DNA from 2 places in the Geobacillus zalihae genome. Region 1 is predicted to be linked to the other one. Evidence: predicted binding sites of a transcription regulator. Region 1 holds the regulator's gene; the other holds the start of a gene.
The links. Region 1 encodes NrdR, which represses ribonucleotide reductase genes. Its sites were predicted from a motif close to AACACNATATATNGTGTT; they were not measured.
Positions count from the first base shown of each region.

Region 2: QWV57_RS12340 (vitamin B12-dependent ribonucleotide reductase) is a predicted target of NrdR. The motif match lies at 2,773-2,790, and genes of this name have one in related genera.

Region 1 is NZ_CP129217.1:2,753,810-2,769,613, forward strand. Features, by position in the region: gene dnaI (primosomal protein DnaI) at 1-393, opposite strand, end outside; gene QWV57_RS13925 (replication initiation and membrane attachment family protein) at 405-1,790, opposite strand; gene nrdR (transcriptional regulator NrdR) at 1,896-2,357, opposite strand; gene QWV57_RS13935 (aminotransferase class IV) at 2,425-2,823, opposite strand; gene speD (adenosylmethionine decarboxylase) at 2,947-3,321, opposite strand; gene QWV57_RS13945 (glyceraldehyde-3-phosphate dehydrogenase) at 3,636-4,664, opposite strand; gene coaE (dephospho-CoA kinase) at 4,781-5,386, opposite strand; gene mutM (DNA-formamidopyrimidine glycosylase) at 5,414-6,238, opposite strand; gene polA (DNA polymerase I) at 6,568-9,204, opposite strand; gene pnpS (two-component system histidine kinase PnpS) at 9,358-11,106, opposite strand; gene QWV57_RS13970 (response regulator transcription factor) at 11,099-11,806, opposite strand; gene QWV57_RS13975 (MaoC/PaaZ C-terminal domain-containing protein) at 12,015-12,482, opposite strand; gene mdh (malate dehydrogenase) at 12,567-13,505, opposite strand; gene icd (NADP-dependent isocitrate dehydrogenase) at 13,532-14,803, opposite strand; gene citZ (citrate synthase) at 14,876-15,804, opposite strand, start outside.
Region 2 is NZ_CP129217.1:2,430,358-2,446,161, reverse strand. Features, by position in the region: gene QWV57_RS12355 (ROK family transcriptional regulator) at 1-1,138, shown strand, start outside; gene QWV57_RS12350 (rhodanese-like domain-containing protein) at 1,195-1,569, opposite strand; gene QWV57_RS12345 (lipoate--protein ligase family protein) at 1,780-2,616, shown strand; gene QWV57_RS12340 (vitamin B12-dependent ribonucleotide reductase) at 2,876-5,449, shown strand; gene QWV57_RS12335 (glycoside hydrolase family 18 protein) at 5,574-6,986, shown strand; gene QWV57_RS12330 (hypothetical protein) at 7,026-7,445, opposite strand; gene QWV57_RS12325 (DUF2332 domain-containing protein) at 7,651-8,130, shown strand; gene splB (spore photoproduct lyase) at 8,236-9,261, shown strand; gene mntR (transcriptional regulator MntR) at 9,430-9,855, shown strand; gene QWV57_RS12310 (patatin-like phospholipase family protein) at 9,943-10,824, shown strand; gene QWV57_RS12305 (SA1362 family protein) at 10,903-11,259, opposite strand; gene QWV57_RS12300 (DUF1385 domain-containing protein) at 11,282-12,217, opposite strand; gene QWV57_RS12295 (YqhR family membrane protein) at 12,405-12,935, shown strand; gene QWV57_RS12290 (M24 family metallopeptidase) at 13,603-14,664, shown strand; gene efp (elongation factor P) at 14,692-15,249, shown strand; gene QWV57_RS12280 (YqhV family protein) at 15,426-15,707, shown strand; gene spoIIIAA (stage III sporulation protein AA) at 15,769-15,804, shown strand, end outside.

The sequences.
Region 1 (15,804 bases):
GAGCGAAGCACGCAAGATTTCGCGCGGCATGAACATGCTTTGAATGAGCGACTCTTGCCGTTTTCGCTCGTCATGCTGCACTTTTTTTGGGCAGCGGTCGTACTCAACGTCGATCCTTCCACCGTTGACCACCAAATTTGGATGGTACCCCGGCAGCATGTTGTTGCATCGCTCAAGGCCCGGACATTGGCGGCAATTCCCGTGCTGCTCGATGAACTCATACAGCTTCATCAAGCTGCGGTCAACCGCATCGGCCGACAATTGCCGTTCGTGCGCCCGCAAAAACGGCTGCACGTCCGGATGCTCCAAAATGTAGCGTTTCATTTGTTCGTAGCGTTGTTTAAACCGTTGATTGCCAAGCAACCGCTGCAACAGGTGGTTTACTCGTTCCATGGCTTTTCCCTCTATGATTCATCACGGTATTTTTTCAGCCGTTCCTCAAGCTCTTTGCGCGCCTGTTCGACGTCAAAATCATCATCATCCGGCTGGCTGTAATCCATGTTCAGCCAGTCCGGGACGATTTCCGTGCGCACGACTTTGCGCACCGTCCGCGTCCCTTTTTCCTTTTCGTTCGCCCAGTTTTGGTATGTTTTCGCCTCTTCTTTCGCCAGCTCCATGGCTTCCTTCACGGTTTTCACCTTTTTGCGCGCCCAATGGCTGGCGATTTTTTCTACATATTTTTTCGACAGCTTCATATTCGTCCGGAGCATGACATAATAAATGAGCACGTTGACAACCCCGGGGAGCAGCTGTTGCTTAAACATCACATCTTCGATCAGCTGCAAATCAGCCAGCGACGGCTCAGCGCCGCCTGAAATCTCTTTCAGCAGCTGGCGCGGGGAAATTGTTTCCAGCTGTTTCATTAGTTGCTCCTCTTTTGTGCGCGGTTCGATGTTTTCCATCGTCCGGTAGGCGAGCGGCTGCACTCGTTCGACGAGGCGCGGCTCGACACCGCCATGTTCGAGCTCATACCATTCGCGCGCCGCCCGGCGCAACGCGTCAATATCGATATGATAGGCCGGATCGATGACGCCAAGGACCAGTTTTTGCATCTCAAGCGGCGGAATGCCGTATAAAAACGCCAGCTTTTTAATCGCTTCCTTCACTTTCGCTGTCACCGCTCGGCGCGGCACAAGCTGCTTGGACAGGCCGGCAAAAAACAGCTCAAAGTCGAATACATCATCATCAAGCACATACGACGCCTCATCCCGCCTGATGTGATCCTTCCCTTCAAGCAGCTCGGGCCCGGCTTCTTCGCTGAGGCCGGCGACGATTTGTTCAGCGGGCACGGCCGAAAACACGTCGGAAAACGACCGCGTCACCTGGGTGAATTTCGTTTCATCAATGGACGGACGGGCAAAAAAGTTGCTCAGCTGGATAAACAAGTGGCGGCCGACTTGCCGGTGCAAAAAAACGCTCAACATCTCGTCGCGGAAAAACTGGTCTGGCGCCAACGGCGGGCGCAGCTCATAAAGAAACAGCTTCGGTTCATCCGCCTCTTTAGCGTGGACGTATGTGTCGAGCAGCCCGATTCCTTCGAGTTTCAACCGTTCGCTGTAAATGTCCGGCAGTCCGCACTGCATGAGCGCCATAAGCCGATGATGGGTCGCTTCCTGGCCGTCAAGCAGCTCAAGCTCCCCCCAAAGCGTCATATAAAGCGCCAACGCCCGGCAGCCGATGAGCGGCTGGTAAAGCAGCGTCAGCACTTTACGGTCCACCTCTTGCAACACCCCACGGCTTTGCACGGTATAACGGTCGACAGCAATCAGCTCTTTCCAATGGTGTTGCATCGCTCCGACCTTCCATTTCGCCGTATTCGTTTCAAACCGGCTCTCCCCTTTCCTGCCGAAAAGACGTTGAAAAAAAGGGCTTGCCGCCTAACGCCAAAGCCCTTTTTACCGTTGCCCTTTTTTGATCAGCTCTTTCAGTTCTTCAATGAACACATTAATATCTTTAAACTGCCGATAGACGGAAGCGAAGCGGACATAGGCGACCTCATCGATGTGTGACAGGCGCTCCATCACCATTTCGCCGATCGTTTCGCTTTTCACTTCCGAGACGCCTTGATTGCGCAGTTCGCGCTCAATTTCCTGCGTCACTTTTTCAAGCTCCTCGAGCGCCACCGGCCGCTTCTCGCACGCTTTGATCAAGCCGCGCAAAATTTTCTCCCGGCTAAATTCTTCGCGCGTCCCCTCTTTTTTCACAACAATCAGCGGCGGCTCCTCGATCCGCTCAAACGTCGTAAACCGATAATGGCACTGTTCGCACTCCCGCCGGCGGCGGATCGAACGACCCTCTTCAACCGGGCGCGAGTCAAGCACGCGCGTGCCTTGATGATGGCATGAAGGACATCGCATAACATCCACTCCGTTGATCTTCTTATTTTCTATCATACCGGAATGGACGAAAGCAGACAAGATATAGTTAGCTGTTCAGTCCGGAACCGATATAGGGCAGGCGGGCGTCGAGCTTCCGATACAAATCGAGAATGACCGCCCGGCTATGCCCAAAATCAAACGGCAATAGCTTCGTCTCCGTCGTCGCGGAAAAGTCGACCGCCGTTTCAAACGGCCGCACGGAAATGACGGTAGCGACGATAAACAACTTTTTGCCGCGCCTTGTTTGTGCACAAATTTCGCCGCGCTCTTCGGAAACAGAAACGAGCTCGGCGCCAGGCAGCGACGAGAGCAGCTCCTTGACCGCATCGATCACAGCGCGGTTCGTCGCTTTGTAATAATGGCTTCTTAGCTCTTCATCTTCATGATTTTCCCGCGTTTCACAATGGTTTGTGAAGGCGTATTTGAGTGTTTTCCACATGCTCATTGCCACGTCTCCCTAGTCATTCTTTTTCTTCCATCATACCATGATTTTCGCCGCTGTTGTACCGCCGAGGGCGCAAAAAAAGGAGCGTTTCGCTTACGCTCCTTTCGGTTTATCATGATCCAATTACAGCGCCTGCGCCTTTTTCACTTCGATTGGGCGCATGCCGCGCGGAAGTTCGATCGTTTCCCGCGTTTGCGCGCCCAGCATTTCGGCAATGTAATCGGCGGCAATCGTCGGGTCTAAATGGCCGCATGTATACACATCAATGCTCGCATAGCCGTGTTCGGGAAACGTGTGAATCGTCAAATGCGATTCCGAAATAATGACGACCCCGCTTACGCCTTGCGGAGCGAATTTATGGAACGCCACTTCGCGAATCTCCGCTCCCGACTTTAACGCGGCGTCAACGAACGTTTTTTCAATAAAATCAATATCATTCAGTTTGTCAAAGTCGCATCCCCAAAGTTCCGAGATAACGTGACGACCCATCGTGTCCATGAAAAGAATCCCCCTTTAACCAATTTTCTCAAACAAATAAAAAAACAGAAGGTGAGTTGCAAAATGGCATGTATAACTACCACGGGGGAAAGTTAGTCCTAAGAGGTCCTAACCCTTTAAGTAGTCACATTACCCTTGCCGTTAAGAAGTTCACGAGACATAGTATACTTTGTTTAGGGGGTTTTTGCAACAGGCTTTTTTAATTTTTTTGCATAAAAAAGAGAAAAAGCGCCCACGCCCGCACCGTGGCCCGATCCGTTTGTGCGGATCGCAAAAGCCATAGCGCAGGCGGCGCGCTTCACATCGAACCGCTGTTACGCATTGACGCTGAGACGCTCATTCATTTTGGCCGCGACAAGATGGGCTAAATCAACGACGCGGCACGAATAGCCCCATTCATTGTCATACCAAGCGAGCACTTTCACTTTTCGCCCTTCCATCACCATCGTCGACAGGCCGTCGATAATCGCAGAATGCGGATTCGTATTGAAATCGATCGAGACAAGCGGCTCCATCGTGAAATCCAAGATGCCTTTCAATGGGCCGTTGGCAGCGCGGATCAGCGCCTCGTTCACCTCATCAACCGTCACATCGCGCTTCAAGTCGACGACCAAGTCGACGAGCGAGACGTTCGGCGTCGGGACGCGGAGCGCCATGCCATGAAGCTTCCCTTTTAAATGCGGCAGCACTAGGCCAAGCGCTTTCGCCGCTCCCGTTGTCGTCGGGATGATCGACTGCGCGCATGAGCGGGCGCGGCGCAAATCTTTATGCGGGTTGTCGATGTTTTTTTGGTCGTTCGTATACGCGTGAACCGTCGTCATCAGGCCGTTTTCAATCCCAAACGCTTCATCGAGCACTTTGACGACCGGAGCCAAACAGTTTGTCGTACACGAGGCGTTCGAAATGATGAAATGGCGGTCGATGTCAAGCATATGCTCGTTGACGCCAACAACGATCGTCACATCTTCATTTTTGCCCGGGGCGGTTAAAATGACGCGCTTCGCCCCTGCCTCAAGGTGAAGGCTCGCCTTTTCACGATCGTTGAATTTTCCGGTCGCTTCAATCACAATATCGATATCAAGCTCTTTCCACGGCAGCTGTTTCGGGTCGCGCGAGTTTAACAGCCTCACTTTTTTGCCGTTGACGAGCAGGCCGTCTTCCAAGGCGATGACCTCACCGTCAAATTTGCCGTGGTTTGAGTCATATTTCACTAAATGGGCTAACGTTTCCGGCGGATAGCTGGCGTTCACCGCCACAATGTCGAGATCAGGGGAATTGATGGCGCGCCGGAACACCATCCGTCCGATTCGTCCGAAACCGTTAATCGCCACTTTCGCCTTCATTCACTTTGTTCTCCTCTCATATATGTTATACTATTTTCTTATATTTGTATAAATAGTATATCATATTTTTAGGGAATGTGGAGAACAAAATGACTGAAAGCGAACAAAAAAGACTCCTATTTTTCCAAGGCGTCCCATTGTTTCAAAATAGCCAACAGCTGACGGCGTGTCTCTTCCCTCGTTCCGTTATTGTTGATGACCGCGTCGGCCCGCTTCATTTTTTCCGCCAGCGGCCATTGAGCGCAAATGCGGGCGCGCGCTTCTTCCTCAGTGAACCCGTTCCGCTCCATCAGCCGGCGAAGCTGGATGTCATCGTCAACATACACGACAAGTACTTTATCGACCCAGGATGTCAATCCGCTTTCAAATAAAAGCGGAATGTCCAATACGACCGTTTTCGCCCCGGAACGGACGAGCGCTTCTTTCTCCGCGAGCATTTTCTGACGCACCGCCGGGTGAACGATGGCGTTTAGCTTTTTCCGTTCTTCTTCGTCGTTGAACACGATCGCCCCGAGTTTCGCCCGATCGATCTCTCCATTTGTCTGCAAAATGCCCGGACCGAAGGCGGCGACAATCTGACGGTAGGCGTCTTCCCCCGGTCGGACGACGGCGCGCGCCGCTTCGTCAGCATCAATGACCGGAAGGCCGAGCTCGCGCATCATCGCGCTCACCGTGCTTTTGCCGCTGGCGATCCCGCCGGTCAATCCGATCGTCAACGTCATGGAACCCCTCTCCTTTTTACACGCCGCCTAGCGCTGGCAGCGCGGGCAATAATGCGTGCCGCGGCCGGCGACGACCGTTTTTTCAATCGGCGTGCCGCATCGTTTGCATGGCTCTCCTTTGCGTCCGTAGACGAACAAGCTATGCTGAAACGCACCCGCTTCCCCTTGCGTGTTCACGTACGTGCGTACCGTGCTTCCCCCTTTCATGACCGCCTCGCCGATCGTCGCCACCATTTCCTCATGCAGGCGCTCGATCTCTTTGCTGGAGAGAGAGGCGGCCGGCCGGCCGGGAAGAATGCCGGCGCGAAACAGCGATTCGTCGACATAAATATTGCCAAACCCAGCCACGACCGTCTGATCAAGGAGCAACGCTTTGACCGACCGTTTCGTTTTCACCGCCCGCTCCGCCAATACAGCTGGGGAAAACGCCGGGGAAAGCGGCTCCGGCCCAAGCTCAGCAAGCGGCGGCCGACGGTCAGCTTCTTCTTTGGCATAAACGTGCATCGTTCCGAACTTGCGCACGTCGCGGTAACGGAGTTCGCTGCCGTCCGTGAAGCAAAACACGACGTGCGTATGCGGTTCGAGCGGCTCGAGGGCAGAAGCAACGGCGTAGCGCCCTTCCATGCGCAAATGGGAAATGAGTGCATCGCGGTCGAGCAGGAATTTCAAAAATTTCCCTCTCCGTTCCAAACCACGCACCGTCTGTCCGATCATTCTTGCCGCAAACGCCTCGGGGTCTCGCGGATGGCGGATGATGTTCGGCCAAAAGATGCGCACATCCTCAATCGTTTTTCCGACAATAAGCGGCAAAAGCGTACGACGGATCGTTTCCACCTCCGGCAATTCCGGCATGGCGATCCCCCCTTTCCTCCGTTTTCCTGCATCGTTCCTGCCGACGCTTTCACATTGACGCCGGTTCATCCGCCGAGAGAAAGATTCTCCATGGGGCGGCAGCTGTTTCGCTCCCATTCATCGAGTTGCAGCCGAGAATCGTCGCACCGAAAGATTCTGCCTAAAAGGCCGGTGAGAAACGCTGATTTTCACAAAATCGGTCATGTTGGTTGAGAAGGACGGCTCGATGTTCAAGGCTTCCCAACTGGAGAAGAGTCGTTGTGAAACTGCTTTTTCATTCCATCACAGGCCTTCTTAGGGATGCCGGCGCTCCACACCAAGACTTCTCTTTATTTCGCGTCATACCACGTCGAGCCATAATGGTAATCGACTTTGAGCGGCACGCGAAGTGTGACCGCTTGCTCCATCACTTCCGGAACGAGCCGGCACAGCCGCTCCATCTCTTCTTTCGGCGCCTCCAAAATGAGCTCGTCATGCACCTGCAGCAAAAGGCGCGCTTGCAGCCGCTCTTCCTTCAGTCTGGCGTTCAGATCGATCATCGCCTTTTTAATAATGTCAGCGGCGCTCCCTTGAATCGGCGTGTTCATCGCCATCCGTTCAGCAAAGCTGCGGACGTTGAAGTTGCGGCTCGTGATATCCGGCAAATAGCGGCGCCGATGCAGCAGCGTCGTCACATACCCTTTCTGTTTTGCTTCTTGCACAATGTTTTCCATATACCGCTTCACGCCAGGGAAGCTTTCGAAGTAGCGCTCGATGAATTCAGCCGCCTCTTTGCGCGAAATATTTAAGTTTTGCGCCAAGCCGTAATCACTGATCCCGTAAACGATCCCAAAGTTGACCGCCTTCGCCTGACGGCGCATGTTGGGCGTCACTTCGTCCTCGCTCACTTGGAAAATGTCCATCGCTGTTTTCGTATGGATATCCAAATCGCGGCGGAACGCTTCCATTAAATTGTCATCTTCCGCAATATGGGCGAGGACGCGCAACTCAATTTGTGAGTAGTCGGCGGCGAAAATGAGCCAATCAGACTCCGACGGCACGAACGCTTGGCGGATTTTCCGTCCTTCCTCAAGCCGAATCGGAATGTTTTGCAAGTTCGGCTCCGTCGAGCTGAGCCGTCCGGTTTGCGTCAACGCCTGATTGAAAATCGTATGCACCTTCTTTGTATCGGGTCGCACGACTTTCAGCAATCCTTCAATATACGTCGACTGCAACTTGCCAAGCTGGCGGTAATGCAAAATGTTTTCCACGATCTCGTGATAAGGCGCAAGTTTTTCAAGCACATCCGCCGAAGTGGAGTAGCCGGTTTTCGTTTTTTTCAAGACGGGCAGCTGCAGTTTTTCAAATAAAATGACGCCGAGCTGTTTCGGTGAATTGATGTTGAATTCTTGGCCGGCGAGCTCATAAATGCGCTGCTCGACCGTGCCGAGCTGCTCGGCGAGCTCTTTGCCCATCTGTTCGAGCCGCTTCGTATCCACTTTCACTCCGGCAAATTCCATTTCCGCCAAAATCGAAGACAACGGCTGCTCGAGCTCGACGAGCAACCGATCTTGTTCGTTGCGGCGCAGCTCATCCAAAAACGGCCGTTCGAGCTCCCAAATCGCCGCCGCCTTGCGGACGAGATGCTCGGCGAGCACTGGCTCATCCGGCACGGCCCGCTTCGCCCCTTTGCCATACACCGCTTCATCCGGGCGCACCGCTTCGTATTGCTTCATTTTGGCTGCGGCAGCTACATCATCAACACCTTGCGCCGGATCAAGCAAATAGGCGGCCAGCAATAAATCAAAGGAAACGCCGCATAGCTCAATTCCTTTCCATTTCAAGGCGACTGCCGCGCGCTTTGAGTCAAACATGCTTTTTTTCTTCGTTTCATCACCAAGCCAGGCGACAAACTGCGGATCGGCAAGCGCCGTCTCCGGGCGCAGGAAAAACCGTCCATGTTCGTTGACCACAGCGATGCCGACGATCGGCGCATCATGATAATTTTCCTCGACCACTTCAACGACAAGCGCCGCCTTGTCGGCAAGCATCTCCTCCGTCACGCGGTCAGCAAGCGTAAATGCCATCTTGGCAAGCGGTTTTTCCTCTTCTGATGACGGCGATTCCATTTTCTCTAAAAACGATTGAAACCCAAGCTCTTTAAATAAAGCGACCACTTTCTCCCGGTCTTCCCCTTGATAGACGATGTCATCAAGCGAGAGCTCGACCGGGGCGTCGCGGCGAATGGCGGCGAGCTTTTTGCTTAACAGCGCCATCTCCCGGTGTTGGCGCAGCGTTTCTTTCAACTTTTCGCCTTTGATCTCGTCAATGGAGGCAAGCACATTTTCGACCGTGCCGAATTGCCTGAGCAGCTTGACCGCCGTCTTTTCCCCGATGCCCGGCACTCCGGGGATGTTGTCCGATTTGTCGCCCATCAATCCTTTCAAATCAACGATTTGTTCCGGAGTTAAGCCGTATTTTTCGCGGACCGTCTGCGGCGTGTATGGTTCGATATCGGTAATCCCTTTTTTCGTAATGTCCACCGTCACATGGGGGGAGGCGAGCTGGGTCAGATCGCGGTCGCCGGAAATGACTTTCACCTCAAACCCTTCCTGCTCAGCGCGGGCGGCAAGCGTTCCGATAATATCGTCCGCTTCGTAGTTCTCGAGTTCATAGGCGGGGATGCGATATGCCCTCAGCAGCTCGCGCAACAGCGGAAACTGCTCCGACAGCTCCGGTGGCGTCTGCTGGCGCCCACCTTTATACTCTTGAAACGCTTCATGCCGGAACGTCGTTTTCCCGGCGTCAAACGCGACAAGCATATGAGTTGGCTCTTCTTCCGCCAAAATTTTATTCAACATCATCGTAAACCCGTAGACGGCGTTCGTATGGATGCCTTTGTCGTTATGCAAAAGCGGCAAGGCAAAAAAGGCGCGGTACGCCACGCTGCTGCCGTCGATTAAAACAAGCTTTTTTTTCAATCTCATCCCTCCTCGGATGCTTCCTTGTCCTATTGTACCATGCCTGCGGCTTGCCTTGAACGCTCTCCCACCATGATGGGAGGCGCCGATTCATCCCCTGCTTACGCTCACGCTGAAAAATGGGAGGCTTCTCAGTTGGAGATGATCAAAAGAAGCCGGCTACCGTCCCGGCTTTGGAAAATGGATCGTGAACACGGTGCCGCGCCCCACTTTGCTCGCTACGGTAATATATCCATGGTGAGCCTCAACCAAATGTTTCACAATCGAAAGGCCCAACCCCGTTCCGCCGGAATCGCGGCTGCGCGCCTTGTCGACGCGGTAAAAACGCTCAAAAATGCGCGGGATTTCCTTTTCCTCAATGCCGATTCCGGTGTCTTTCACATGGATCAGCACTTCTTTCTCCGTCTCTTCCGCCTCGACAGCGACCCGTCCGTGCTCCGGCGTATACGTGATGGCGTTGGCGAGCAAGTTCAGCAAAATTTGCTTCATCCGATTTCTGTCACCGCGGATGACAAGCCCGGATGGCGATTCGATATGCAAATCAATTTGTTTTTCCGCCGCTTTTTGGCGAAACACAGCAGCCGCTTCGGCGATGACTTGAGCGATATCCACGTCTTCGAGTTGCAGCTGAAATCCGTGCTGCTCGATTTTCGACAAGTCCAACAGTTCCTCAACGAGCGTTTGCAGCCGTTCGCTTTCTTTTAAGATGATGGTCAAAAAATGTTCGAGCGCCGCTTCATCCTTCATGGCGCCATCCAATAGCGTTTCGGCGAATCCTTTGATGGACGTCACCGGCGTTTTCAATTCGTGCGAAACGTTGGCGACAAAGTCTTTGCGGATTTGCTCAAGACGCTTCAGCTCCGTAATGTCGTGAAACACGACGACAATCCCTTTCCATTCGGCGTTCGTGCCAATGATGGGAGCCCCGTATACATCGAAATGTTTCCGCTCGATGCCAATCGTCAGCCGCATATGCCGGCGCATCGTCGTTTCGGTGATGAAAATATCATCGATAAACCGGACGATGTCGCCATGCGGCAGCACATCGGCGTACGGACGGTGTAAACAATCCGACGGATCGAGATGAAACTGAGTCTGGAACGCCCGATTGATGAGAGAAATATGTCCGCGGTGGTCAATAAACAACAGGCCGCTGCCGACGTTTTCAATGAGCGTGTGAAGCCGATCGGTCTGAATTTCCCGCGCCCTGCTCATCTCCTGCAAATGGCGGGCCAGCCGGTTGATCGAGCGCACAAGCATCCCGGCCTCGTTATATTCACCATCGGGCACACGGGCGGCGTAATTGCCTTTTTCCAGCTCAAACGCCACTTTCGTCGCTTCTTCAATCGGCTTCATATATTGATTGGCGATTTTCCAGACGAGAGCGATGATGACAACGAGCGCCATCCCGAGGCTGCTCGTGAGCACGCCCCAAATTTGCTCGTTTACTTTTTGGAGTGAGCTCGTCGGTGTGCTTAACACGACGTACCCGCTCCGCTCACCGCGCTCGTACGGGACGATGTAGTAATAGACGTCGTTTGTTTTTTCAATCACGGAAAAACGGGGAAACTGCTTTTTGCGCAAAATCGCGCGGACGATGCGCTCATGGTCTTTGTCGCTGATCGCTGCGACGCGACCGCTGTCAAACCGCACCCGTTCTTCTTTATCGAGCACGGTGATGCGGGACGACAGCTCATTCCCCATTTCCTGCAAATCGGCGCGGATTTGCTCGAGCGGTTCATTTTCAAGCAAAATCGCAAGCGCTTGGGCCTCTTTTTCCATCCGTTTGTTCATCGTCTCGGCGTAAAAATCTTTCAGCAATTGCCCGAGCAAAAGCCCGAGGGCGATCAACACCGTGGCGATGAGCGTCACGAGCCAAAACAAAAGGCGGGTGCGGAAGCTATTCATGCCGCTTCGGTTCCTCCAATTTGTAGCCAAGGCCGCGCACCGTTTTAATGTACATCGGTTTTTTCGTATCGGTTTCGATCTTCTCGCGCAAGTGGCTGATATGGACGTCGACAATGCGTGTATCGCCGGCAAACTCGTAGTTCCACACGGCGCTGAGCAGCTGGTCGCGCGTCAACACCCGCCCTTTATGGCGAGCCAAATAAAGGAGCAACTCAAACTCTTTCGGCGTCAGCTCAAGCGGCTTGCCGCCGATCGTTGCTTCATAGCGTTCCGGAAAAATTTCCAGCTCGCCAACAACAAGCCGCTCGCTCGATTCAGCCGCCGGCTGAACGATCTCCGTGCGGCGCAAAATCGCCTTGACGCGGGCAATGACTTCGCGCGGGCTGAACGGCTTTGTCATATAGTCGTCGGCGCCAAGCTCAAGACCAAGCACTTTGTCAAATTCATCATCGCGAGCCGTCAACATTAAAATCGGCGTCATGATTTGCTGCTGGCGAAGCCGCTTGCACACATCAACGCCGTCAAGCTTCGGCAGCATCAAGTCCAAAATAATGAGCGCCGGCTGCTCGGACGCTACTTTCACGAGCGCCTCTTCGCCATCGTGAGCGGTCACGACGTGAAATCCGGCTTTCTCCAAATTGTACGACAACAGAGTCACAATCGGCTGTTCGTCATCGACAACTAAAATTTTTCGTCCCATGCCGCTCCTCCATCCCGTCCAATGGTTTCTGCCTTTATGATACCACAATTGACGCCATGATTCGGACAAAAAAAGAAAAAAGGGCGGTTTTCCTGCGGACAGGTTGCCCGCGGAAAACTGCCTCTCGCGTTTGGTTGGCTTCCTTTGGCGGAAAGCGGCATAAAACTCCCCCTTTGTTTCGAAGTGGGGGGCTGCTTTCAACATGAGGTCAAAAGTTCTCGAGCACCCGCCCGTCTAGGCGCGGCAACGTATGCGGCGGGCAGACAGACAGCGTTCCGTCAAGCACCGTTTCCGCACCGCGCGTCGCCATGACGGACAACGTCACGCAATGGCCCGCCTCATCGACATCGGCGACTTCGAGCAAAAATTCGAGCGTTTCATAATGATAAACGGGGCGGAGAAAGCGAAGATCCTGCCGCGTAATGTAGCTGCCCGGGCCTGGCAAATATTTGGAGACCGCGGACGTGATCATCCCCGTCAACATGACCGGCGGCACGACCGGTTTTCCAAACGGCGTCTGTGAAGCATAATCATGCTGGATATAGAGCGGATTGGCATCATCCGTCAGCCCAAGATAAAGAAGCAAGTCTTTGTCTTCGATGGCGGCTTGGAACACGAGCTTTTCCCCCGCTTGAATTTCCCCGATCCGTCTCCCGAGCTTTCGTTTTTTCAACATGTTCCCACCCCTTCGTTGTCTAGAAAGCGCTTTCATTGACTGTGGGCAAAAATCCGGGGCAATACCCGAATTTTTGCCTCGCCGCTATTCCAGCATGCGCATGACATTTTTAACGGATTCGACGGATTTGGCGAGCGCCGCTTTTTCCTCTTCGGTCAGCTCGAGCTCGATCACTTTCTCGATGCCGTTGCCGCCGAGGATCGTCGGCACGCCCAAATAAATGCCTTCATAGCCGTATTCGCCTTCAAGGTAGGCGATCGCCGGCAAAATGCGGCGCTGGTCTTTCAAAATCGCTTCGACCATTTCGACAAGCGAGGCGGCCGGTGCGTAGTAGGCGCTGCCGTTGCCGAGCAGGTTGACGATTTCACCGCCGCCTTTGCGCGTCCGCTCAACGATGGCGTCCAAACGATCTTTCGGAATGAGTTTTTCGAGCGGAATGCCGCCGGCGTACGAGTAGCGGACGAGCGGCACCATGTCATCGCCATGGCCGCCTAAAACAAACCCAGTGACATCTTTTACCGAAATGTTCAGCTCCTCGGCGACGAACGTGCGGAAGCGCGCCGTATCCAAGACGCCCGACTGGCCGATGACGCGGTTTTTCGGAAACCCGGACTCTTGAAACACCGTGTATGTCATGGCATCGACCGGGTTCGTCAAGACGATGATGTAGCAGTTCGGCGAGTATTTGACGACTTCCTTCGTCACTTGCTTCATAATTTTTTGGTTCGTCGTCACCAAATCGTCGCGGCTCATGCCCGGCTTGCGGGCGATGCCTGCTGTGATGACGACGATGTCGGAATCGGCTGTGTCAGCGTAATCCGATGTGCCGATGATATTCGCGTCAAAGCCGAGCACCGGGCTTGCCTCGAGCATATCGAGCGCCTTCCCTTTCGTTGGGTTCTCAAGCTGCGGAATATCGACCAACACGACGTCGCCGAGCTCTTTTTGCGCCAAAAGGAACGCCGTCGTCGCCCCCGTGAATCCGGCGCCGATCACCGAGATTTTTTTCCGTTTCATCGCCATCGTTTGCCATCCCTTTCCTTCAAAGGTTAGTCCATATTGCGGATGAGCGCATCAGCAAATTCGGAGCATTTCACTTCCGTCGCCCCTTCCATCAGGCGGGCGAAGTCATACGTGACGATTTTCGCAGCGATCGTTTTCTCCATCGCTTTGATGATCAATTTCGCTGCTTCGTTCCAACCAAGATGCTCAAACATCATGACGCCCGAGAGAATGACGGACGATGGGTTGACTTTGTCAAGCCCTGCGTATTTCGGCGCCGTGCCGTGCGTCGCTTCGAAAATCGCGTGGCCGGTTTCGTAGTTGATGTTTGCCCCCGGCGCGATGCCGATGCCGCCGACTTGAGCGGCCAGCGCGTCGGAAATGTAGTCGCCGTTTAAGTTCATCGTCGCGATGACGTCAAATTCGCGCGGACGCGTCAAAATTTGTTGCAGGAAGATGTCGGCGATGACATCTTTGATAATGATTTTGCCGGACGCTTCCGCATCAGCAAGCGCTTTGTTCGCCGCTTCCTTGCCTTCCGTTTCAACGATTCGGTCGTATTGCGCCCACGTGAACACTTTGTCGGCGAATTCTTCCTCCGCCAGTTCATAACCCCAGTTTTTAAACGCGCCTTCGGTGAATTTCATAATGTTTCCTTTATGAACGAGCGTCACCGACTTGCGGCCGTGTTCGATCGCGTAGTTGATCGCCGCGCGCACAAGCCGTTTCGTCCCTTGTTCGGAAATCGGTTTAATGCCGATGCCGGACGTTTCCGGGAAGCGGATTTTGCGCACGCCCATTTCGTTTTGCAAAAAGTCGATGACTTTTTTCACTTCCGGCGTGCCTTTGGCATATTCAATGCCAGCGTAGATGTCTTCCGTGTTTTCCCGGAAAATGACCATATCGGTGTCTTCCGGGCGTTTCACCGGCGACGGAACGCCTGGGAAGTAGCGAACCGGGCGCAAGCAGACAAACAGGTCGAGCTCTTGGCGGAGCGCGACGTTCAGCGAGCGGATGCCGCCGCCGACCGGCGTCGTCAACGGCCCTTTAATGGCGATTATGTATTCGCGGATCGTCTCAAGCGTTTCATCCGGAAGCCAGCTGCCCGTCAGCTTGTACGCTTTTTCACCAGCGAGCACTTCCTTCCAAACGATTTTTTTCTCACCTTTGTACGCTTTTTCCACCGCTGCTTCGAGCACGCGCGAAGCGGCCGCCCAAATGTCCGGGCCGGTTCCATCCCCCTCGATGAACGGAATGATCGGGTTGTTCGGAACGTTGAGCACACCATTTTGGACTGTAATTTTTTCTCCTTGCGTCACGAGCAAAACCCCCAATGCAGTTTTTTTATAAAAAGGCGTGAAGGCGCGCCTTCACCGCCTTGTCCACTTGTTTTAGCCGCGCTCGTCGATCGGCACGTACGCCCGCTTGCCTGGGCCGGTGTACTCAGCGCGCGGACGGATGAGACGGTTGTTGTCGTATTGTTCCAAGATGTGAGCCAACCATCCCGAGGTGCGGCTGACGGCAAAAATCGGCGTAAACAAATCATGATCGATTCCTAAACAATGGTAAACCGAGGCGGAATAAAAGTCAACGTTTGGCGGCAGCGCTTTTTCCGATGTGACGATTTCTTCAATCTTCGTCGACATTTCATACCAATGCGGCTCGCCGACGAGCTTCGTCAGTTTTTCCGACATTTTTTTCAAATGTTTGGCGCGCGGGTCGCCTTTTCGGTAAACGCGATGGCCAAAGCCCATAATTTTTTCTTTGTTGGCGAGCTTTCTGCGGATGTATGGCTCGACGTTGTCGACCGTGCCGATTTCCGTCAACATTTTCATCACCGCTTCGTTCGCCCCGCCGTGAAGCGGCCCTTTCAAGGCTCCGATCGCCGCCGTGATGCCGGAATACATATCGGACAGCGTGGCTACGCAGACGCGCGCCGTGAACGTCGACGCGTTCAACTCGTGGTCGGCATGCAGCACGAGCGCCTTGTTGAACGCTTCCGTGGCGATGTCGTCTGGTTCTTTGCCGGTCAGCATGTACAAGAAATTGGCGGCAAAGCTCAAATCTTTGCGCGGCGCAACCGGTTCCAACCCTTTGCGCACGCGGGCGAAGGCGGTGACAATCGTCGGGATTTTCGCCTGCAGGCGAATGGCTTTCCGATAATTCGCCTCTTTCGTCATCACATCCGCCTCTTCATCATACAAGCCGAGAAGCGATACCGCGGTGCGCAAAGCCGCCATCGGATGCACCTTGTCAATCGGATACAGCTTGAAGTGTTCAATGATTTCATTTGGAATTTCAGCGTTTTCCGCCAACTGTT
Region 2 (15,804 bases), 320 kb from region 1:
CTTAAAATTGATTCGCGACCAGCATCCGATTTCGCGCGCCGATATCGCCAAGACAACCGGATTGAACAAGGCCACTGTCTCCGCGCTTGTTGACGAACTGATCGCCGAGCATTTCGTCCATGAAAGCGGAATCGGCGAGTCAACCGGCGGGCGCCGGCCGCTCATGCTTCGCTTCAACGCCGACGCCGGCTCGCTTATCGGCGTTGAGCTGGGGGTGAACTATTTGTATGCCGTGTTGACCAATTTAAACGCGGACATTCTTTGGGAGCAACGGCGTTCGTTCCGCCCGTCTGAAGGGCAGGAGGCGATCATCGGCGAAATGATGGAGCTCATCGAGGCGGCCATCCGCCGGGCGCCGGCGACGCCGTACGGCGTGATGGGAATCGGCATCGGCGTGCCGGGCGTCGTCCATACCGAAAGCGGGACCGTTGTGTTTGCTCCGAACTTGCGCTGGGACGATGTCGCCTTGGCGGCTGTTTTGCGGCAACGGTGGCCTGAGCGTCCTGTCATTGTCGAGAATGAGGCGAAACTGGCGGCGCTTGGAGAAAAGTGGTTCGGCGCCGGCAACGAGTTCGCCCACTTTGTTTACATCAGCGCCGGAATCGGCATTGGCGCCGGCGTCGTTCTTCACCATCAGCTCTATCGGGGTGTCAGCGGCCTAGCTGGTGAAATCGGCCATCATACGATCGATGTCAACGGCATTCGCTGCAGCTGCGGCAACATCGGCTGCTGGGAAATGTATGCGTCGGAAAAATACATTGAACGCCGTTTGGCTGAAGAAGGGCGTTCCGAATGGCTCGATGAACGCTTTTCCATCGCTGCGATGGCGTTGGCAGCAGAAAGCGATGAACAGCTGGCGCGCATTTTGGAGGAAACAGGGCGCTATCTCGGCGTTGGATTGTTGCAGGTGATTTATGCGTACAATCCAGAAGCGGTCATCATCGGCGGCCCGCTTGCCCAAGCGGGCGAGTATGTGATCGGTCCGGCGCGCCAAGAAGTGAGAAAGCGAATTCTCGTCAAAAAAGAAAGCGAGCCGTCCATCATCTCCTCCAAGCTGAAAGAGAAAAGCTGCGCCATCGGCGCGGCTGCTTCGGTGCTTGAGGCGGTCGTCCTGCCGCCGGAATTTGCGGCGGTCTAGCGCATGCGAAAAGAGGCGCCTGCCTGTTTCGGCAGAGCGCCTTTTTGGTTAACGGGCTACGCTTTTTTCTTCACTTTCCCGGTCCATGTTTTAAATCCGCCTTTTAAATGGTACAAGTCGCGGTATCCTTTTCGGTAGAGCATTTGCGCGGCCCGCCCGCTGCGCAGTCCGTTTTGGCAGTACAAATAGATCGGCTGGTCTTTGCGCAATTCTTTCATGCGCACGCGAAGCTGCGTGAGCGGGATGTTGCGCGCCCCTAAAATATGTCCAGCCGCAAACTCATCCGGTTCGCGGACATCAATCAATTGCGCTTTCCGGTAGCCGGCGCGGAATTCTTCTTCCGTCAACGATTTGACAATTCGTCTTTGCCAAATGTATGTGATCACCGAATAAATGATGATCGCGCCGAGAATAATGAGCAATGCTTCCACCCCATCATGCCTCCCTTCGCTTCGTCTGCTATTTCCTATTATATAAAGTCGCCGCCGGGAAGCAAAGAGATTTTCGCCATGCCATTTTTCTTTCCTTCACCGGCGTTGTTTGCTAAACTAATAAAGGCGGCCAAAAGCGTCCCGCCCCTTGGCGGTGGTCGACAAGCCGCCGCAGCGTTTAGAGTATGGAACAATAGAGAAGGTGGAACGATGGCAAAAGAAGTATGGCGCTTTATCGATTCCGGCTATTGCCCGCCGGCGTTCAATATGGCGCTCGATGAGGCGCTTCTCGATTGGCACAGCGAAGGCAAAATTCCGCCGACGATCCGCTTTTATGGCTGGAATCCGCCGACGTTGTCGATTGGTTATTTTCAAAAAGTGGAGAAAGAAATTGATTTAGAGGCGGTCAAACGGCACGGCCTCGGCTTTGTCCGTCGGCCGACCGGCGGGCGCGGCGTCCTGCACGATAAAGAATTGACATACAGCGTGATCGTCTCCGAGTCGCACCCGGCGATGCCGAAGACGGTGACGGAAGCATACCGCGTCATTTCCCAAGGCATTTTAGAGGGATTTCGTTATCTTGGATTGGATGCGTATTTTGCCGTGCCGAGGACAGAAGAAGAGAAAGCCGATTTGCGCAGCCCGCGTTCGGCTGTTTGTTTTGACGCGCCGTCATGGTACGAACTTGTCGTTGAGGGGCGGAAAATCGCCGGCAGCGCGCAAACGCGGCAAAAAGGCGTCATTTTGCAGCATGGTTCGATTTTGCTCGATTTGGACGAAGACTTGCTGTTCAGCTTGTTTAAATATCCAAACGAGCGGGTGAAAGAGCGTCTGCAGCGCGATTTTAAAAAGAAGGCGGTCGCGATCAATGAGTTGACGAGCCGCACGGTGACGATCGAGGAAGCGAAAGAGGCGTTTTACAAAGGATTTGAAAAAGGATTGAACATCGTATTGGAACCGTACACGCTCACCGCCGAAGAGCGGGCGTACGTCGAAGAGCTGGCGCGGACGAAATACGAAAGCGACGAATGGAACTTCAAGCGCTGAGCAGCGACGCGGTAAATCGTTCGTTTTCCGGCAAAAACAGCGGCACTCCCCCGTTTTTCTCCGCTTTTCGCCGTGTTTTGTTTTTTTTTTTTTTGCTTGACAAAATGAAATCATTTGTTCTCTTTAACAATATATAGTATGATTTTCATAAAAAATCATACTATATATTGTTTTTTTCTGTTTGATATGGTAAGGTAGAGAAGACAGGACAACTTTGCCAAAAACATGAGAGATTATATAAAAGAGGAGAGATAGGAGAATGACGGTGGCGTCATCCGAAAAAATGAAGATCAATATTGACAAGCTGAACGAGGATATCCGCCTATTTCCGCAAGTGCATCCGATTACGCCGGATATGCACATCACCCATAAAGGCGTATCCCGTTTGGTCATGCTTGACCGGTATTCATTCAAAGATACGGAGAAGCTGACGCTCACACCGGGCGACTTCGTCGTGTTGACGATCAAGGAGGATCCGAAATTCCCGGCACGAGGGCTCGGGTTTATCGTCGACATCGATTGGGAGGCGAAAAAGGCGCGCGTGTTGATTGAAGACGAATACCGGCACGTGCTCGAAGGGGAAGAGGCGGAGACCGGCATTGTGGTTCGGTCGCTCGACATTATTGATAAGCCGCTCGAGATTTTCTATGAGCAAATCGCCAAGCGCAATGCGACCGGGCTGGCGGCGGTGGAAAAGACGGAAGAAAAGCGGAAAGAGTGGTTCGAAAAGTTTTATCAAGAGCTCGCAAGCTTGAATTTTGTTCCGGCCGGCCGCGTGTTGTACGGGGCGGGTTCGGGCAAGGAAGTGACGTATTTCAACTGCTATGTGATGCCGTTTGTGAAAGACTCGCGCGAAGGAATTTCCGAACATCGGAAGCAGGTGATGGAAATCATGAGCCGCGGCGGCGGCGTTGGGACGAACGGCTCGACATTGCGGCCGCGCCATACGCTTGCGCGCGGGGTGAACGGCAAATCGTCCGGGTCGGTCTCGTGGCTTGACGATATTGCGAAGCTGACCCACCTTGTCGAGCAAGGTGGCTCCCGCCGCGGCGCCCAAATGATTATGCTTGCCGACTGGCACCCGGACATTATCGAATTCATCGTCTCGAAAATGCAAAACCCGCGCATTTTGCGCTACCTGCTCGAAAATATGGAAGACGAAGGCATCAAAAAAGCAGCGCGCGACAAACTGAAATTTACGCCGCTCACCGAGCGGGAGCGGGCGATGTACGAAGCGATCGTCCGATACAAGAACGCGCCTGACTACGGCGGTTTCACCGAAGACATCATCAAAGACGCCGAAGAAAAACTGCGCACCGGCGGTACATATACGGTGCACAACCCAGACTTTTTGACCGGTGCGAACATTTCCGTCTGCTTGACGAAAGAGTTCATGGAAGCGGTCGAAAAGGACGAAGAATACGCGCTCCGCTTCCCGGACGTGGAAACCTATTCCGAAGAGGAAATGCGCATTTACAACGAAAAATGGCATGAAGTCGGCGATGTACGCGAATGGGAGAAAATGGGCTATCGCGTCCGCGTCTACCGGAAAATCCGTGCCCGCGAACTGTGGAAGCTGATCAACATTTGCGCGACGTATTCGGCCGAGCCGGGCATTTTCTTCATCGACAACGCCAACGAAATGACGAACGCCCGCGCGTACGGGCAAAAAGTCGTTGCGACCAACCCGTGCGGGGAACAACCGTTGGCACCGTATTCGGTGTGCAATCTGGCCGCCATTAACTTGGCGAACATGGTCGACAAAGAACGGAAGGTCGTGGACTACGAAAAACTGAAACGCACGGTCGAAATCGGGGTGCGGATGCAAGACAACGTCATTGACGCCACGCCGTACTTCCTTGAGGAAAACAAAAAACAAGCGCTCGGCGAGCGCCGCATCGGCCTTGGCGTCATGGGGCTTGCAGACTTGCTCATTTACTGCGAAAAAGCGTACGGCTCTGAGGAAGGAAACCAGCTTGTCGATGAGCTGTTCCGCACGATCGCCACGACCGCATACCGGGCATCGATCGAGCTGGCGAAAGAAAAAGGCAGCTTCCCGTTTCTTGTCGGCGAAACGGAGGAAGAGACGCGCAAGCTGCGTGAAGCGTTCATCAACACCGGCTACATGAAACGGATGCCGGAAGATATTCGTCAAGATATTTTGAAATACGGCATCCGCAACTCGCACTTGCTGACGGTGGCGCCGACAGGATCGACGGGAACGATGGTCGGCGTCTCAACCGGGCTTGAGCCGTACTTCTCGTTCTCGTACTACCGGAGCGGGCGCTTGGGCAAATTTATCGAAGTGAAAGCGGACATCGTCCAAGAATATTTGGACAAACACCCGGAAGCCGACCCGAACCACTTGCCGCCTTGGTTTGTGACGGCGATGGACTTGCCGCCGGAAGCGCACGCCGATGTGCAGTGTATCATTCAACGCTGGGTCGACTCGAGCTTGTCGAAAACGGTCAACGCGCCAAAGGGCTACACCGTCGAGCAAGTGCAAAAAGTGTACGAGCGTTTATGGCGTTGCGGTGCGAAAGGCGGAACCGTCTATGTCGACGGCAGCCGCGATGCGCAAGTGTTGACGTTAAAGGCTGAGGAGAATCGGATTGAAGAGCAACTTGAACTGCTTCCAGAGGAGCTCGAGGAAAAAGAGACGAAACGCGCCGTTGTGCTTGTGGATACGATTCAAGATGTGCGCGCCACCGATGTGACGATTGGTTCGGAAGTTGGCAATATTTGTCCGATTTGCCGCGAAGGGACGGTCGAAGAGATCGGCGGCTGCAACACGTGCACCAACTGCGGCGCGCAGCTGAAGTGTGGCCTGTAATGGTGATACGGATGGGTTTGGATGGATGAAACGCTGGTTTCCGTAGAGGAACCGGCGTTTTTTTTACATAAAAGGCAAAAGCCAAAATATAGTGGTAAAAGGAGGGAACGAAAGGGGGAGCGTCATGATTGTTCATGTCGTAAAGCGCGGGGAGACGCTTTGGCAGTTGGCTCAGCGTTACGGCGTTCCACTCGAGCGGATTGTCGCCGCCAATGAACTGAGCGACCCGAACCGGCTAGCCGTTGGCCAAGCGCTCGTCATCCCGGTTCCATATCGTTACCATACGGTCCGCACAGGGGAAACGTTATGGCAAATTGCGCGCCAGTATGGAGTGGCGGTCGAAGCGATTATACAGGCGAACCGGATCACGAATCCGTCGCTCCTTTATCCAGGGACAACGTTGTTCATCCCAGCGCGCATCCATACGGTGCGAAGCGGGGAGACGCTGGCGCAAATCGCTTCGTTCTACGGAGTGACGGTTCAGCAGCTGATCGAAGTAAACGATATTACCGATCCGAACCGGATCGTCCCCGGACAGCGGCTCATCATCCCGCCGGCGAAGCCGCTCATCGAGGTGAACGCATTTACGGTGGACCAAGGGGAGAAAGGAGCGGAGCAAGTGCGCGAAGTCGGCCGCCATTTGACCTATGCCGCGCCATTCGCCTACACGATCCGCGCCGATGGCGGGCTCAATCCGATCAATGATACAGCATTCATTCAGGCGGCTTATGCCGCCCGTGTCGTGCCGATGATGACGATCACGAACTTTACGTACCAAGACCCGGGCTCGAGGCTGGCGCAGACGATTCTGGCCGACGTTGCGCTGCAAACGCGATTGCTTGACAACGTCATTCAAGTGATGCGAGCAAAAGGGTACCGCGCGTTGAATGTCGATTTTGAAAATGTCTATCCGTCCGACCGCAAGCGGTATAACGAGTTTTTGCAGCGGGCGGCCAACCGGCTTCACGCCGAAGGGTATGTTTTATCGACGTCGCTGGCGCCCAAAATAAGCGCTGAACAAAAAGGGCTGCTGTACGAAGCGCACGACTACCCAGCCCACGGACGCATCGCTGATTTTGTTGTCCTTATGACCTATGAGTGGGGCTACCGGTTTGGGCCGCCGCAAGCCATTTCGCCGGTGAATCAAATTCGGCGCGTGCTCGATTATGCGGTGACCGCCATTCCGCGTAGCAAAATCATGATGGGGTTTCAAATTTATGCCCGCGACTGGGTGCTGCCGCACGTGCAAGGGCAAGAGGCGGAAACGTTCAGTCCGAAAGAGGCGCTAGAGCGCGCCATTCGCTACGGGGCGTCCATCCAATACGATGCGGCGGCCGCCTCGCCGTTTTACCGGTACACGGACGAGCAAGGCCGCCAGCACGAAGTATGGTTTGAAGACGCCCGCAGCGCGTTGGCGAAATTTGAATTGGTGAAAGAATACGGATTGCGCGGAATCAGCTACTGGGTGCTCGGGTATCCGTATCCGGAAAACTGGGTGCTGTTAGAAGACAATTTCCGCATTCGCAAGCGGGGATAAGCGGTTCGAGCGTATGCGCCGGTCATCGGGCATGCGCTTTTACTTTGTTTCTTGGAGTTCGAGCCGCTTTTTTAGCTGATAAATTTCCAGATCGTGCTGGCCGATCTTATGGTTTAAATATTCAATCGCAATGTTCGCGTTGCGCCAATCATGTGACAATATCTCGAACATGCGCCGATGGTCGGCCAGCTCGTCCTCGATTTTTTTGAAATGGCTGCGCGTCTCGATAATGAAATGGTCCAACTTTTCCTCGAGGCGTTGTTGCTGTTCTTCGAGGCGTTGTTGCTGTTCTTCGAGGCGCTGTTGTCGTTCTTCGAGGCGTTGTTGTCGTTCTTCGAGGCGTTGTTGTCGTTCTTCGAGGCGTTGCTGTCCGGCTTCTAGGCGGTCGAGGCGTTCATGAATGGGCTGCAACTCCTCTTTCAGCACCGAGCGAAGCAATTCGACAAGCTCGTGAGACATTCTGCATCCCTCCTTTCAGTTTAGTTTTATTGTATCATTGCGTTCATGAGCTGTCATGGCAAATCGCAAAGGTGTGCGAATGTTTTGCAGGGCAATCTGTATGTTGGAACGAATATAGTAAGCGAAAGGATCGAGTTTCTAGTTGATGGAATTCAATGGCATGAAGAGAGCGAAGAATGTTGTGAAAAGTCGAAGAATAAGGGAGATGATCAAGTTGAATTTCACATGGGTCGCTGAACGGATCGGTATCGATTTGCATGTGATTGACTTGAAAAAAGAGGATGATCGACGATGGATGAAGGCGCTCATTTGGCCCGAACATAAAGACCGGCGCCAATTGTTTGAAAAGGCAGCCCGATGTCTGGAACAAACGCCGATTCGTCTGATCGAGGGAGACGGGGTTGAACTTCTCTCTGATCTTGTTGCACAAGTTCCGTCCGATACCGTTGTTTGCATCTTCCACACGCATGTCGCGAACCAAATGTCAGATGAGGCAAAGCGTGGATTGCTTGAGCAGCTTCGTGAAATCGGCCGCCAACGGGATTTGTTCCATGTGTATAACAATATGTGGGATCCGAAACTGCATCTGGATCGCATGATCAATGGCCGAGAATGCCGGCAAATCGTTGCCGAAACCGACGGCCATGCCCGCTGGTTTCGTTGGGAGGCGGATGGATGTGGATGAGGAGGCGACAAGGAAACGAAAAAAGAATTCCAAATAAAGTAAGATAACGACTCCCCCGTTCTCGTCCATACTAAACTGTAAAGATGGACGAAATGGGGGAAAACGATGAAACCGTTTGTGCCAAAACTTGTGTATTTCGAACCGGAGGCGTTGTCGTACCCGCTCGGAAAGGAATTGTACGAGAAATTTACACAAATGGGAATCGAGATTCGCGAGACGACATCGCACAACCAAGTGCGCGGCATTCCGGGAGAGACGGAGCTGGCCCGGTATCGAAATGCGAAATCGACGCTCGTTGTTGGCGTGCGGCGGACGCTGAAATTTGATTCATCGAAGCCGTCCGCCGAATACGCCATTCCGTTGGCAACCGGATGCATGGGTCATTGCCATTATTGCTATTTGCAAACGACATTAGGAAGCAAGCCATATATCCGCGTGTATGTCAACTTGGACGACATTTTCGCCCAGGCGCAAACGTATATTGACGAGCGCGCACCTGAGATCACTCGTTTCGAGGCGGCATGCACGTCCGACATTGTCGGGATCGATCATTTGACCCATTCGCTGAAAAAAGCGATTGAATTTATCGGCGCGACCGACTACGGGCGGCTCCGATTTGTGACGAAGTATGAGCATGTCGATCATTTGCTTGATGCCAAGCATAACGGCAAGACGCATTTTCGCTTCAGCGTCAATTCCCGCTATGTCATCCGCCATTTCGAGCCAGGGACGTCCTCTTTTGACGCGCGGCTTCAAGCCGCGCGCAAAGTGGCCGGTGCCGGCTATCAGCTCGGTTTTGTTGTTGCGCCGATTTACCGGCATGACGGCTGGGAACAAGGGTATTTTGAATTGTTTCAGGAGCTCGCCCGGCAATTGGAAGGAGTGGATTTATCTAGTTTGACGTTTGAGCTCATCCAGCATCGGTTTACCAAGCCGGCCAAGCGGGTCATCGAGCAGCGTTACCCGAAAACCAAGCTCGATTTGGACGAATCGAAGCGCAAGTATAAGTGGGGGCGGTACGGCATCGGCAAATACGTGTATCGTGACGAGGAGGCGCAGGAGCTGGAGGAAACCATGCGCTCGTATATTGCTCGCTTTTTTCCATCGGCCCAAGTGCAGTATTTTACGTAATGTTCCCTTCATGGTATAATAGGATTGATTGCTATTTTTTGTTTGCCTGGGCGGCCGACTGGCCCGGCAGCGTCTAGCCGAAATGGACAGGGCGGCCATGTTCATGAGAGATGCTGACGGCCGCTGCACTTGTCTGCGGCAGACAAACGTGATGGGAGGGGACAAACGTTGCCGACACCAAGCATGGAAGATTATATTGAGCAAATTTACATTTTGATTGAAGAAAAGGGCTATGCCCGTGTCTCTGACATCGCTGAAGCGTTGTCCGTCCATCCCTCCTCGGTGACGAAAATGGTGCAAAAGCTCGATAAAGATGAGTATTTAGTGTATGAGAAATACCGCGGACTCGTCTTGACGCCAAAAGGAAGAAAAATCGGCCAGCGGCTCGTCTACCGCCATGAGCTGCTTGAGCAGTTTCTCCGTTTGATCGGTGTCAGCGAAGAAAACATTTACCGCGACGTGGAAGGGATTGAACACCATTTGAGCTGGAACGCCATCGACCGGATCGGCGATTTGGTGCAGTATTTTCAAGAGGACGAACGCCGCCTTGAAGCGCTGCGCGATGTCCAAAAGCGCAATGAACAAGGAGAGTAAGCCGATGCTTGCTCTTTTTTGTTTGCCGTACTAAATGCCCTCCTTTTTTCTTACATATGTATAAACGGCAAAAAGGGGGAGGCGGCGGTGGACATTGATCTTGTCTTTTCCGGCGGCGGGGTGAAAGGGTTTGCGTTGCTTGGAGCGTATGAAGCGATTGAGGAAAAAGGTCTGCGCTGGAAGCGGCTTGCCGGCACGAGTGCGGGAGCGTTGCTTTCGGCGTTGCTATCGGCAGGCTACAGCGCCCGCGACATCGCCCGACTGCTTGAGGAGTTGGAGTTGGAGCAGTTTTTGGATGAACGGCCGCTATGGATTCCGTTTTCGCTTTGGAAATGGGTGCGCTTGTATTGGCATCTTGGGCTGTATCAAGGAAAGGCGTTTGAGCGGTGGCTCGAGGCGGCGCTCGCCGCCCGCGGCGTGCGGACGTTTCAAGATGTGCCGGCCGGCAGTTTGTATATCGTCGCTTCCGATGTGACGAACGGGCGCATCGTCGTGCTGCCGGACGATTTAGCCATATACGGCATTGACCCTGGGTCGTTTTCCATCGCCAAAGCAGTGCGGATGAGCATCAGCATTCCTTATTTCTTTGAGCCGGTCCGCCTTCGCGGGCGAAACGGTGTGGCTTTCATTGTCGACGGGGGGGTGCTCAGCAACTTTCCGCTGTTTTTGTTCGATGAAGAAAAGAAGAAAAAACGGCCGGTGCTGGGCGTTCAGCTGAGCCCAAAACCAGGGGAGCGGCCGAAACGAACGATCACCAATGCGCTCGATTTGTATGAGGCGCTGTTTGCGGCCATGAGAGAGGCGCATGATGCGCGCTACATTTCGCGTCGCCATGAAAAAAACATCGTCTTTTTGCCGGTGGACAACGTTATTTCTACGGAATTTTCCATCGAACTGGAAGCGCGCCGGCGCCTGATCGATTACGGACGCGAGCGGACGCGGCAGTTTTTGCGCCAATGGGCGTACTAGACGGGAAAGCGGCAATAGGGCACACCTCTGCCGCCGATTTTTCAGCTGAACGGCAGAGGCAAACAAAAAAGAATCAAGCTAAAACGAAGCTCGATTCTTTTTTTTGCCTTTTTTGCCCTCGATCACGGTCAAGTGCGGAATGGCCGTCCGTTTTTTCAGCGGCCGCTTCAGTTTCGCCGGCTTTGCTTGTTTGCGCCCGGAGCGGGGATGGAGCTTTTTCGACTGCCGCACCGCCTTTAAATACGATAACCGATCTTTATCGGTGCGGCGTTGGTATACGAACCGGTAGAAGAGATAAATGGCGGCCAAAAACAGCGCAACAAACAACAGCTGGCGGAACAGCACCGTCGGATGGGCAAAAAGGGTATAGACAATGCCAAGCGTTCCAAGCAAAATCATAAGCCCGACAAGCGGATGAATGGCCCGGCGCCGCAATGAGTCCACCCCCTTTGATCGATTACTGCACCGCTTGTTTCCTTTCGGCTTCCGCTTCCAAATCGAGAAGCCGCTGAAACGAGGCGATGGCCACTTCCACTTGGTCATCGTCCGGTTCTTTTGTCGTCAACCGCTGCAGCCATAGCCCGGGATAACCAAGCCAGCGAAGCAGCGGAATATCTCTCAATTTATTTGTAAACTGCAAGACTTCAAACGAAACGCCAAGCACGACAGGAATTAAAGCAAGCCTGTTTGCGATTCGCAGCCAAAGCGGATCCGTCGGCACGAACAAATAAAGGAATAAGCTGATCATGACCGTAAATAAAATGAAGCTGCTGCCGCATCGGTAGTGAAGGCGCGAGGCGCGCTGGACGTGCTCAACAGTGAGCGGCCACCCCGCTTCAAAGGCGTTGATGACTTTATGTTCCGCCCCGTGGTATTGGAACACGCGCCTAACAAGCGGCGTCAATGAAATAAAGTAAATGTAGCCGAGCAAAAGAGCAAGCTTAAAGGCTCCTTCAAGCAAAATTTGCCCCATTTTCCCCGGTACGAGCGGTTTAAAGGCGTCGGCGGCGAGCGCCGGAACGAGCGTAAAAATGGTTTTGGCGAATAAAAACGATAGCACGCCGATGACGGCGGCGCCGAGAATCAGCCCGAATTTGGAGCGGCTTTCTTCGGCGGCCTGTTTTTCGTCCGAGGACGCCTCATATTGTTCGCTGGCAAACTGCAAATGCTTGGCCCCGTTTGCGCTCGCCTCAATAATGGCGACAATGCCGCGGACAAACGGGATTTTTTTCAGGGCAGCCAGCGTCGGATGGCTGCGGCGAGGCAGCGTAAAATAGTCAATCGTCCCGTCATGGCGGCGAATAGCGGTGACGGAGTGCGTCTTGCCAGCAAACATCACCCCTTCAACGACCGCTTGGCCGCCGTATAACGGTTTCTCCATTGATGATTTCATCAGGCCAACACCAACCTATTTTTTATGTTTATTATTTTATTCTACAAGAAATATCCGGAAACCTCTAGGTTGATGCTACGATTATGATTTCCAAAAAATCCATGATTTACACAAGAGCGGTCATTTTTTTCGTTTGATTCATGGGACGGTCGGCTTTCGGTCATACTACCAGACAAGGAGGTGCACGATGATGGCGGAACAAAAAGGGGAGCTCGAGCAAGAGAAAACGGAGCGGCCGATGACGCTCATACAAAAAACGATCATCATCGGGTTTGTCGGCGGGGTGTTTTGGAGTTTGATCGGCTATTTGGCCTATTTTTTCCATTTCAGTGAAATCAGTCCGAATATGATTCTCATCCCGTGGGTGGCCGGGGACTGGAAATATGGGAAAGCCGGCAATTATGCGGCCATCGTGCTGATCGGCATCATTTCCATTGCGGCGGCGCTTTTGTACTATGCGTTCCTGCGCAAGATCGCCGGTATGTGGGCGGGAATTGTATATGGCGTGGTGCTTTGGATGATGGTCTTTTATTTGTTTAATCCACTGTTTCCAAACGTCCAACCAGTTGCAGACTTAGAAGCGAATACGATTATTACGACGCTTTGCCTATACATTTTATATGGCGTATTTGTCGGCTATTCGATTTCGTTTGAAACGCAAGAAATGAATCGACCGGCGTCAAATGTCGGAAAAGAGGAGGCAAATGAAGGAAACTGATGAAGCTTCTTTTCGCTCTCACCCGCTCGAGTGAGTGCTGCATCAAGCGCCGCGCGGATGTCTAGCGGAAACGACCATCTTTATGGTAAAATAAAGAAGGTTTTGGAACGTTTCAGCATCAGGCGTGTTGATGAACCAATAAAAACCAGATGAGAAGGCTCTGTTCCCAGTCTTTCTGCCGTCGTCGGCAAGCGGTTCGCTTGCCGACTGGGCATATGACGGCATGCTCTCCTCAAACAATGAACGCTTTGCTGGCAAATGACATTTGCCAGCCGGCGTTCTTGTTCGAGGGAAGAGACAGAAAAGCTTGTGTTCAGCCATATGATTCTGTGTTTTTTTATCAATTTGAAGTTTTCGAATTTGTAGCTTTTACTGAGCATTGGATCGGCGTGACGGAGGCAAGCAAAGGCTTGCCCTCGACAGTCGAAAAATCGATAAGTGGCTTTTCTGTCAAAGATATGTTAAACGTTTTGGTTGCACCTATATAGTAAAATAATGGATCATCAACACTTGTGTTTCACCATCAGTCCATGGCTGCTGCGGGCGCTGCGTGAAACTGGCGCGCCTACGAGGTCTTTCGCGTCATCCTGACCGCGAAGATTTTCTCCGCTCTCGACGCAGGCAGCCAAGGAGACGAGCACACTCTAAGGGAAGAGGAGACGGAAACATGGAAAAGCTGGAAAAGCTTCGGGAGCTTCTTGACGAGCAGCATATCGACGGGCTGTTAATCACAAACGGCTACAACCGCCGCTATTTGACCGGGTTTACTGGCACGGCCGGCGCTGTACTTGTCAGCCGTCAAGGGGCGGTGTTGGTTACGGACTTCCGCTACGTCGAACAAGCATCGAGGCAAGCCCAAGGGTTTGAAGTCGTCCAGCACAGCGGGCCGATCATCGAAGAAATTGCCAATCAGGTGAAGCGGCTTGGCATCAAGAGGCTTGGCTTTGAGCAAGAACATGTCACCTATGCCGCATACAAGTCGTATGAAGAAGCCATCCGCGCTGAACTCGTGCCAACGTCTTGGCTCGTAGAAAAATTGCGCTTGATTAAGTCAGAGGCAGAGATTAAGATATTAAAGGAAGCAGCAGAAATCGCCGATGCGGCGTTTTCGCACATTTTGTCGTTCATCCGTCCAGGCGTTAAAGAAATCGAAGTGGCGAATGAGCTGGAATTTTTTATGCGCAAACAAGGGGCGTCTTCGTCCTCCTTTGATACGATCGTTGCCTCCGGCTACCGTTCGGCGCTGCCGCACGGGGTGGCGTCAGAGAAAACGATCGAGCGCGGCGAGCTCGTCACGCTTGATTTCGGGGCTTACTATAAAGGGTATTGTTCCGATATGACGAGAACGGTCGCCGTCGGCGACATTAGCGCGGAGTTGCGGACGATCTATGACATCGTTCTTGAAGCGCAGCAACGAGGCATGAACGGGCTCAAGGCAGGCATGACCGGCAAGGAAGCCGATGCGCTCACGCGCGATTACATCCGCGAAAAAGGGTATGGCGACTATTTCGGCCATTCGACCGGCCATGGGATTGGATTGGAAATTCACGAAGGGCCGACGCTTTCGTTCCGTTCGGATGTCGTGCTTGAGCCAGGCATGGTTGTCACCGTCGAGCCGGGCATTTACATCCCGGGGCTTGGCGGGGTGCGCATCGAGGACGATACGGTCATCACTGCTGACGGGAACGAAGCGCTCACCCATTCGCCAAAAGAACTGATCATTTTATAATGGATTGCGTGAGGAGGATTTCGGCTAATGATTTCAGTCAACGATTTTCGCACAGGACTTACGATTGAGGTGGACGGCGAGATTTGGCGCGTCCTTGAATTCCAGCACGTCAAGCCGGGCAAGGGGGCGGCGTTCGTCCGTTCGAAGCTGCGCAATTTGCGCACCGGCGCCATTCAGGAGCGGACGTTCCGCGCCGGCGAAAAAGTGAACCGGGCGCAAATCGACACACGCAAAATGCAATATTTGTACGCCAACGGCGACCAACACGTTTTTATGGATATGGAAACGTACGAACAAATCGAGCTGCCGGCGAAACAAATCGAGCATGAACTGAAGTTCTTGAAAGAGAATATGGAAGTATTTATTATGATGTACCAAGGCGAAACGATCGGCGTCGAGCTGCCGAACACCGTCGAGCTGAAAGTCGTTGAAACAGAGCCGGGCATTAAAGGTGACACCGCTTCTGGCGGCTCGAAGCCGGCGAAGCTCGAAACCGGCCTTGTCGTTCAAGTGCCGTTTTTCGTCAACGAAGGCGACACGCTCATCATTAATACGGCCGATGGCACGTACGTTTCGCGGGCGTAAGCGCAAGCCCGACAGGCACCGTCTCGGACACCTTCCGGGGCGGTGTTTTTTATGCGCAAAATGGGCGCCGTTTTGCTCTCCCCCATCGTTTTCCTCAGTAAAAACTTCTTCTGAAACGGCTTGTTTTCGCATACGTTTGTACTAATCGATCCCATTTGGCAAAACAGGAGGGGAACATGAAACATTGGCTGCGATCGATCGACCCGTCCGTTATGGCCATGGCTGGCATGCGGATGGTGTCCGCGTTCATTGAACTGAGCGCGGCGCTGTTGATGCTTGTGTTCAATGACGTGAAAAAAGCGCTTGCCGTTAATGCTGCGCTTGCTGTCGTCGGTCCAACCGTCATGATGGTGACCATGGCGATTGGACTGCTTTCGCTTGCGGACGAGCTCTCGTTTTCACGGCTTGGGCTTGTGGCGCTCGGGATCGCGCTCATTTTGTTCGCGATTTACAAGTAAGGCATAAACGGCGCATTCCGCCCATACATATGAACTAGTCCACAAGAAAAGGGGGAGGGCCATGGAAGCGGTGTGGGGAATTTTGCCGAAAACGGTC